Regions from separate parts of the Chitinophaga sp. 10T418 genome, predicted to be linked through region 1. Evidence: riboswitches for the same ligand, from Rfam matches in the RefSeq annotation. Region 1 holds a riboswitch; the other holds the start of a gene.
The links. Region 1 has a riboswitch for S-adenosylmethionine ahead of AC1DCV_RS05200 (trans-sulfuration enzyme family protein). Riboswitches for the same ligand answer to the same signal wherever they lie in the genome.

Region 1 (5,025 bases):
TCACCTGCCTATAAAGCCGGAGTGCAGCATTTGTTGGAGCAGGTAGAGGAGAAGGACCGGCAGGATGATTTGTTTTTCCAGCCATCGCTGCAGCTGGCACTTGGATTACTTACGCTCAGCCACCGCGATGAAGCAGCCCGCTACGAGCCTATGTCGGCCACTAACGGAGACGCCTATAGGCAAATAAAGAAAACCGATTGGAGTAAGTATCCTTATACAGCCATGCTGATCCTGGGAGCCAGCCCCGTAGCCAAAGAAGTGCTGAGCGAAACCGGGAAAAGCCGTTGCCGCACCGGCGCCGGGTTATATCAAAAAGGCCTCGCACCCTTTATTATAGTGTCTGGTGGGCATGTAAGACCAGTGGGTACGCCCTATTCAGAGGCGGTAGAAATGAAGAAGTACCTGGTCAACGAGTTGAAAATACCCGCCGCTGCAGTCATGATAGACCCTTATGCGCGGCATACTACCACCAACGTACGTAACGCAGTACGTATTGCGTGGAGAAGCGGTATCCCGGTCAACAAACGGATGTTATGCGTATCTGATGCGATGCACCTGGTATATGTCACCAGCCCGCTGTTTAAGCAACGCTGTATGACTGAACTGGGATATATGCCTGCGGCAGACATCGAACAAACAGATCTTTATTATTTATCGTTCGTACCAGACCTCCGTTCCCTGCAGGTGAATACCTTCGATCCACTGGATCCCTGATACACAATATTTCGTTCACTTATTCGTCTTTCATATAAACCTTACAACACAAAGCTATGTCTGATCAATCTATCCAGCCCTTGTATACTATCCTCGGAGCAGGAGGTATCATCGCTAATGAACTGGCTGCAGAACTCGTGAATAATAAAAAACGGGTTCGCCTGGTAAGTCGCTCCCCCAAATCAATTGCGGGCATTACCGACCTGGTAGGGGCTGACATCACGGACTATGAACAAACAAAAAATGCGGTAAAAGGAAGCAGTATCGTTTTCCTCACGGCAGGATTGAAATATGACATCAAAGTATGGCGCGATGCCTGGCCTAAGATCATGACCAACGTGATCAATGCCTGCAAAGAAGCTGGCGCCAAACTGATTTTCTTTGATAACGTATATTCTTACGGGTTAGTAAATGGCCCAATGAAAGAAGATACCCCTTATCAGCCTTCCAGTAAAAAAGGGATCATTCGTGCGGCCATTGCCAAACAACTGATGGACGAAGTAAAAGCAGGTAAAATCACTGCTACCATTGCGCGGGCAGCCGATTTCTACGGCCCCGGCGCTGATAAAACCGGCTTCCTGAACCTCCTGATCATCGATAAATTTAAAAAGAACAGCTCAGCCATGTGGCTGGGAAAAGATAACCAGACACATAGCTACACCTTCACACCAGATGCTTCGAAAGGCTTATACCTGCTTTCCCAGGATGATACTTCCTGGAACCAGGTATGGCATTTGCCTACCGCCAATCCTGCACCGGATGGTAAAGGCTATGTAAACCTGATTGCCACTCAAATGGGCGTAAAACCCAAATATATGAAGCTGGGTAGCTTTATGCTAACACTCTCCGGACTGTTCGATCCCACCATCAGAGAAATGAAGGAAATGCTTTATCAGAGCAACTATCCATACATACTGGACTCTTCAAAATTTGAAAAACATTTTAATGTAAAACCCACTTCCTATGAAGAAGGGATCCGTTTAACACTGGCAAAACAGTAGTCTACTGATTTGGTAGGAAAATAAATTTGGTAGTTAATTTTTCTGCATTATCTTTGCACCAGTTCTTTAAATAGCTTATCAAGAAAGGAGGAGGGACATGGCCCGACGATACCTTAGCAACCATCACTGCGCAAGCAGTGAAAGGTGCTGCATCCATCCCGGTTTAATTACCAGGAAAGATAAGTCAGATTCTAAGTTTTACTATACATTATTATCTATATAATGATAAAACTCATCTGGCTCCCAGGTGAGTTTTTTTTATGCCCCTGCCTACCCTTGATATGCTCATTTAACGGACCTGTTTAATCAATTTTCATCAAACTAAAAATCAAAAAACAGATGAGCACAATTACTGAACTGATCCACTCTATTCCCGTAGACCCTCACACCGGCGCCATTGCCGTGCCTATTTATCAAACCTCTACGTTTGTGCAGGAAGCACCCGGCGTTAACAAAGGATATGACTATGCCCGCTCCAATAATCCTACCCGCGAAACAGCCGAGAAGATTATTGCCAAACTGGAAGGCGGTGCCACCGCATCTTTATTCTCCAGCGGGTTAGCAGCTATTGATGCAGTAATTAAACTGCTAAAATCCGGTGATGAAATTGTAGCGGTAGATGATATCTATGGCGGCGCTTTTCGTCTCTTTAATAAAGTATATGAGAAGTTTGGTATCAAAGTAAATTACGTAGATACATCAGATACCCAGGCGGTCTTCAATGCTATTACGCCCGCTACCCGTTTAATATGGCTGGAAACACCCACCAATCCCACGCTGAAAATCTCTGATATCGCTGCTATTGGCCGCATTGCAAAGGCGCATAATTGTTTGTTCTGTGTAGATAATACTTTCGCTTCCCCCGTATTGCAAAAGCCATTGGAGCTGGGTGCAGACCTGGTGATACACAGTGCTACCAAGTACCTTGGCGGACATAGTGACCTGATTGCAGGCGTGGTAGTCGCTAAAACAATACCACTGGGAGAGGAGATTAAATTTTATCAGAACGCCTGTGGGGCTATTCTGTCGCCCTTCGATAGTTTCCTGTTGATACGCGGTATCGAAACCCTGCACCTGCGCATTAAACAACATGGTATCAATGCACAGGCACTGGCAGAATACCTGGAGAAACATCCGGCAGTAGAAAAAGTATTCTATCCCGGCTTACCTTCCCATAAAGGGCATGAGCTGGCAAAGCAGCAGAGTAAAGGGTTTGGAGGTATTATTTCTTTTACATTGAAAGATGATACCACTGAAGCAGCTACTGCATTTGTTACGTCTACTCACTACTTCAAGCTGGCGGAAAGCCTGGGTGGTATCAAGAGCTTACTCTGTCATCCGGCTGCGATGACCCATAAATCTATTCCGGCAGAAAAAAGAAGAGCGGCCGGCGTGAGCGATAGTCTGATCCGTTTGTCGGTAGGACTGGAAGAAACAGCCGATCTGCTGGCCGACCTGGAGCAGGCCTTTACGAAACTGCCGGTGCCCGCCCTCGCAGAAAGCGCGTTGTCAGCATAGCCGCTACGTTGTCGCCGGTGGCATTGAGAATGGTAGCCAACGGATCTACCAGCGTACCAATAATCATCAGCGGTGGCAGGGCTTCTATCGGGAATCCGTAGATACTCATCACCAGCAGCTCGCCGATATAGCCGCCGTTGGGGATGCCACCTTCCACTATGCTGGCGATAACAGTAACGCCTAGTGCCATCAGGACCACGGAAGGACTGTCGAAACTTTTACCAAACATGGCAAATACTACCGCCATTTTTATAATAGAAGAAATACTGGAGCCATCTTTATGCAGGGTGGCTCCAAGCGGCACCACCACATTACCGATATCCTGCGGAACACCCATTTTGGCCACTGCTTCGAGGTTGGCCGGAATAGTAGCAATGCTGCTGCCCGTGCCTACTGCCGTAAGGGTAGGTATAATATTATTTTTCCAGAAGATTTTAATACCCGGTATTCCTCCGGCCACAAACGCATACAGACTGAATCCGAATATAAAGTAGAAGATACCGAAGCCGTAATAGATACCCAATGAATGTGCATAGGTGCCAAACAGTTGAGGACCTACGGTGCCTACCTGGTAAGCGAAATAAGCGCCCAAACCAACAGGTCCCAGTTTCATGATCACGCCGAGCACTTCTTTCATCACTTCGTTGCCGGAATACAAAAACTGCCGGAAAGCTTTGCCAGCCTCGCCTACACGCATGGCCGCAAACCCGGTGAGACCGGAAAAAATGATAAAAGGCAGCATATTTTTGCGCGACAATAATTCATAAAATTCACCCACTGTGAGTAATCTGCTCAACTGTTCTCCCCAGTTGCCCGGCTGCTCTATGTTGATGGTTTTTGATAAGGCTACCTGCTGGTGGATCGGGAATAACCATACCGCCACAATGGTCAAAAAAGCAGATATCAGGATGGTACTGAGGAAAACCAGCGACATCATGCCCAATATTCGCCCCAGTTTATTGCCGGCGTCGATATGCGCAATGGCATTTGCAATACAGAAAAATACCAGTGGTATGATCACGGTGAATAACAGGTTCAAAAAAATATCGCCTATCGGCTTTATAATGACTACCTTTTCTCCGAATATAAGCCCGGCAATACTGCCGGCTATGATACCTGCCAACAGCCAGAACATGCTGCTGTACGTTTTAAGAAATCCCATGAATGAAATTTATATTATACAAGATAGCCAAATGTATCTGATCATTGAACAATCAGACATGATTATTGTTTATGCTCATAGCAAACCAATATGTTAGTCATGAAAAGCTTGCTGCTCTGTTTGTTGCTGCCCTTTTTTTTCCAGGACCGATCCTACACCATAGGAGAGGTGATGCGTAATGCCAGGCAACTGCAGAATGACAGCACACCGGTTAAGATTACCGGCTATGTGACGAAAAAACTACGCGACAATAATTACCTGTTTGAAGACAAAACTGCAGAAATTCAGATTGCTATTGACCCCAGGTATCTTCCCCGAAAACCATTCAATGACAGAGATGCGGTGACCATCAAAGCCCTGGTACAATACGAAATCAACAAACCCATTACCCTCAAAGTAAATCAGGCGGTTAATAACGATTAACGGAGATGACTATATGATTTTCACCACGAAGCTGTAAATACTCCTCATACTTACCAGGATCACAATCACTGCTACCGCTACCATAATTGTTTTGGCAGAAATTTTATTGGATACCCTTGCTGCAATAGGAGAGGCAATAGCGCTGCCTACTACCAGCCCGAGTACGGCGTCCCAGTGCACATGATAAAGTACGGTGATGAAAGTGAG
Region 2 (5,025 bases), on a different contig from region 1:
TTATTCCGTTTACCATATATGAATGGACGCTGGGTATAAGAAAACCCGCCACTTTTCTTTACTTCTTTATCGCTTTTCTTCTCCCCAAACTCAAACTGGAAGTAGTTGACTTTCTTTCTGCTTTTGCGATAGCCCATTTCCACAAATCCACCCCAGCCATCGGTAGTGATCCTGCCACCCACCGAAAAATCACGCTGGAACACATTCTCCCCCTCTTCCTGTTCACGGAAAATAGAGATCTTCTTCAGCTTACGCTGCTCCTTATCGCTTTTCTTGCTTTTTTGCGTAGTTGTGTTGGTGGTATTAGTGGTTTGCGCAAACAAGCCGCCGGATATCATTGCCAAAAACAGGATTAAGTATATTTTTTTCACAGTGGGCTATTATTATAATAAATAAACGCTTGAACAAAGGTATTGTTATGTATATATTACAAACGTAGCTAATTTTTTTTTAGTTTAACAGCCCACCCACTTTCCATGTTGCACTTATACTGAAAATACATTTATTTTTACGGTTAGATCATAAAAAGAAACAATATGCAAACGGCATCTATCATCTATAACGGGGAACTGCGGACCACCGCCACACATTTACGGTCAGGCACTGTGATTGAAACAGATGCACCTGTAGATAACAAAGGCAAGGGAGAAAGGTTTTCTCCTACTGACCTGGTGGCTACCGCACTGGGCTCCTGCATGCTCTCTATTATGGGGATCAAGGCTATGGAAAACAACTGGGCGATTGAAGGCACCAAAGTAAGTGTCCTCAAAATTATGGGCACAGAACCCCGCCGTATCACCGGCGTCACCATCGTATTCGACTTCCCCGCCGGCCATAACCTGGGCGAAAAGGAAAGAACTATACTCGAAAGAGCTGCCCATACCTGTCCGGTAGCTAAAAGTGTACACCCTGATTTGGTGCAGGATGTTACGTTTAATTGGTGAACCGGCTTTTAGCCGTTAGCTTTTAGCTGTTAGCTGTTAGCAAAATGCAGCGGAGAACATATTATGCTGATCTCCGCTGCATTTTGCTAACAGCTAACAGCTAAAAGCTAACAGCTACTCAGGATCTTCACCCCGATTGCACAATACAAACACCGCTTCTCATCACAGTAGTACTGCTTCAGTTGCAACAGTGCCTGTGATTCCATCGCACTTTCAGGTATTACCCCCAACTCCGCCCAGCTATTGGTAATCCTGTTTTTTTCTGCCGGCAATTGTTGCAGGAAATGAAGGGCTTTTTCCTGGTAATATTTAAGGTTCTTTTGCTGCCCATACAGGAACAGGAGCGGTAATACCGTATTGATAAGTATGCCGTGTACGGCCTGTTTCCCAGGGAGGTTCGTCTGCTGCACCGGCTGCCCAAACCGGTAATGGGTATGCCAGTACGCTGAAGGCTGTACGAAAAACAATTGTTCCAGCGCCGTTACCTCTGTGGCTTCCAGTATCCTGGAAAACAGGTGGGTGGTATGCTGCAGCAACGCCGCAAAAGCCGCCAGCCGCATAGTAGGAAACGCTGCCGGGCGCATCCGAAGCCAGTTCCAGGTATGGGGCGGCATAGGACAAAGCTTATACTTATGGCGCAGGTGAAAATAGATCTCCTGCAGCTGTAGCGCATATACGTCGGCATGCGGCTCCTCCAGCATCCCTGCCTGTCCGAACAACAGGGCTTCCAGCTGCATTCCCTGGTGCCGGTGCCGCATGAGCACTACATGTGGCAGCGATTGTGCCACCTGCAGCAGGGGCAGGGCATTTATGGGCATGCCGTAACTCTGCGCCACTGCCCAATAACAGACTTCTTCCCAGTTAAAATGGTTGCTTTGCAGCCAGGCACGCAGAGCCCCCATCTTGCGCTCCCAGCGCTCTGCCAGCAGCCGCTCTTTCCAACTAAGCCAGGTCAGTTGTGGCACCAGCGCGGCATGTGGCGCACAGGGCACAAAAGGTGTCAGCTGCCGCAACTGCTCATAACGCTGCAGCAACAATTTGGGAATATACTGTTGCAACTCCAGGCAGGGCACTCCCGGAATACGATCGGCCGGCATATCATGTACAAATACAACGTGCAGAATGATACGCCCATACTGAAGATTATGCTGATGCCCATGACGGAACCAGTCGGAAGTTCTCAGATGCAGCTCTACCTGCCCTACCCATAAAGTAGTGCCAATCCTGATTTTTGCAGCCGAAAAATCAGGTCCGCTGTGATGATTATGAAGTCCTGGATATAAGATCTGAACGGGTTCTCCACTGGTAGTGGTAAGATGGTCCTGCTTAAATAGCCGGAACGCCCAGATGTGCTGGAATAGCTCCTCAGAGAGCAGCGGGTTAACAAACATAAAGACATGGTTGGGTATAAAATAATATCAGTTAAAGGTAATAAAACATCGCTTAATAAATAAATTCCTGATTCAATTTGGAAATCTGATCAAAGTGATATTACCTTTGCGCCAGTTCTTACACATCACTTATCCAGAAAGGCGGAGGGACTTGGCCCTGCGATGCCTTAGCAACCTTTCCTGATTTTACGATCAGGAAAAAGGTGCTAATTCCTGCCCCGGTGCAAATCGGGGAAAGATAAGTTGGCAGAGATAATACTTCACAGATATATATAACTTTCTAAAGGAGCTCTTCCAACACCATGGGAGAGCTTTTTTTATGCCTTCCCCACTCACCTTTCATGGATTTGTTGTTGTTTAAGTTGATCTTTAATGATAAAGTTGCAGCAGATAATTGTGCACATTGAACATCATTAAAAATACTTTATAACATGAAAACAGCTACACAACTGATTCATAGCATTCCGATAGACGAACTGACAGGCGCTATTTCTGTGCCTATCTATCAAACATCCACCTTTGTGCAGGAATCACCCGGCATTAATAAAGGCTTTGAATTCTCTAGGGCAAACAATCCCACAAGAAAAGTGCTGGAAGACCTCATCTGCAACCTGGAAGAAGGATTTGCCGGATTTGGGTTTGCCAGTGGTATGTCGGCCATAGATGCGGTGCTGAAGCTGTTAAAGACCGGCGATGAGATCATGGCGGTGGAAGATACCTACGGCGGCATCTTCCAGATATTTAACCACATGTTTGAACGCTTCGGTATCAAAGTTAATTTCGTAGATACCAGCAACATCGATAAAGTACTGGCCGCCATCACGCCCAATACGAAAATCATCTGGCTGGAATCCCCTACCAATCCAACATTGCGCATTTCTGATATCAAATCTATCAGCAAAATCGCCAAACAACATAATATCCTGCTGGTAGTAGACAATACTTTCAGTACGCCTTTACTGCAACAACCCTTAACACTGGGCGCGGATATCGTTATCCACAGCGCTTCCAAATATCTTTCCGGTCACAGTGATGTGATTGCCGGACTGGTAGTCGTTAACAGCAAAATACTGGCAGACCAGATCCGCTATAATCAGAATATTTCCGGTAGCATCCTCAGTCCCTTTGAAGCATGGCTGACCATCCGCGGTATTGAAACACTGTACCTGCGCCTGGAGAAACAATGCAGCAATGCCACCGCTATCGCTAACTGGCTGGCCGCGCACCCGGCTATCGATAAGGTATATTATCCCGGACTGGCTACTCATAAAAATCATCATATTGCCCGTAAACAACAGAAAAATTACGGCGCACTGGTGAGCTTTTCCCTGAAAAGTGACAATATCAAAAATGCCATCCGTATCGTAAACGCTACCAAACTATTTAAACTGGCGGAGAGTTTCGGTGGCGTGAAAAGTATGCTGGCCCATCCGGCCACGATGACACATCGTAACATACCGGAAGAATTCCGGAAAAAAACAGGTTTACAGGATTCCTGTATCCGTTTATCAGTCGGTATTGAAGATGCCGAAGATCTGATCAACGACCTGAAACAGGCGCTGGATAAATTAAATCATCCGGCCGGCAAGCAAATTACTGTTTTACAATAAAGCCCTTAGTGGTTAGCACACCACTTTGGCTTTTCAGAAACTGATCATCTCTGAACTGTCAAAGACTAATTGCTGAGGGTGCAAGCTCAAAAAAAAGTATGGAAAACAAGACCATCAATTTAGGCATTTTCGGATTCGGCGTCGTAGGACAAGGACTCTATGAGGTTTTGAACAGAACAAAAGGTATTAATGCACGGATCAAAAAAATCTGTATTAAAGACCCTAATAAATCAAGACCTATCGATAGCAGTTATTTTACTACCGATAAAAATGAAATCCTCGAAGATCCTACCATTGACGTAGTAGTAGAACTGATCAATGAAACCGAAGCAGCTTTTGAAATTGTGAGTACAGCGCTCCGCAATGGCAAAGCAGTAGTAAGCGCCAGTAAACGCATGATCGCTGAAAACCTGCCCGCACTATATCAGCTGCAGGCAGAAAACAAAGTGCCATTCCTGTATGAAGCGTCCAGTTGCGCCAGTATTCCCATTATCCGCAACCTGGAAGAATATTATGATAATGACCTGCTGAATGCCGTAGAAGGTATCTGCAACGGATCAACGAATTATATTCTCACAAAAATATTTGAAGAAAATCTCAGCTTTGCCACTGCCCTGCAACAAGCGCAGGACCTGGGTTTCGCTGAAACTGACCCTACCCTCGACATCGAAGGATATGATCCGAAATTCAAAATCGTGATCCTCCTCCTCCATGCCTTTGGCACCTTCGTAAAGCCGGAAGAAGTATTCAACTTCGGTATTCATCACCTGAACGATTTTGATATACAATTTGCCAAACAAAGAAACTGTACCATCAAACTGATTGCCCAGTGCCGCCGTCAGAACGGACACGTATTCTCATACGTACTGCCGCACCTGATCAAAGAACATAACCTGCTCTACGATGTATACAATGAATACAACGGCATCCTGCTGGAAAGTGCTTTCACCGACAAACAATTCTTTGTAGGTAAAGGTGCTGGTGGCACCGCTACTGGTAGTGCCGTACTGTCCGACATCTCCGCATTGTTATACAACTATCGCTACGAGTATAAAAAGATTAAACAAAATAATCAGCCCA

Region 2: it holds a riboswitch for S-adenosylmethionine, as region 1 does, so the genes downstream of both, AC1DCV_RS29655 (trans-sulfuration enzyme family protein) here and AC1DCV_RS05200 (trans-sulfuration enzyme family protein) in region 1, are expected to answer to the same signal.

Annotation. Positions count from the first base shown of each region.
Region 1 covers NZ_JBFTHG010000002.1:195,357-200,381, reverse strand. The annotation lists gene AC1DCV_RS05210 (YdcF family protein) at 1-714, shown strand, start outside; gene AC1DCV_RS05205 (NAD-dependent epimerase/dehydratase family protein) at 771-1,715, shown strand; SAM riboswitch class I at 1,788-1,901, shown strand; gene AC1DCV_RS05200 (trans-sulfuration enzyme family protein) at 2,055-3,233, shown strand; gene AC1DCV_RS05195 (dicarboxylate/amino acid:cation symporter) at 3,184-4,395, opposite strand; gene AC1DCV_RS05190 (NirD/YgiW/YdeI family stress tolerance protein) at 4,495-4,818, shown strand; gene AC1DCV_RS05185 (sulfite exporter TauE/SafE family protein) at 4,828-5,025, opposite strand, start outside.
Region 2 covers NZ_JBFTHG010000013.1:128,693-133,717, reverse strand. The annotation lists gene AC1DCV_RS29670 (hypothetical protein) at 1-344, opposite strand, end outside; gene AC1DCV_RS29665 (OsmC family protein) at 537-944, shown strand; gene AC1DCV_RS29660 (DUF2851 family protein) at 1,052-2,335, opposite strand; SAM riboswitch class I at 2,462-2,580, shown strand; gene AC1DCV_RS29655 (trans-sulfuration enzyme family protein) at 2,767-3,945, shown strand; gene AC1DCV_RS29650 (homoserine dehydrogenase) at 4,044-5,025, shown strand, end outside.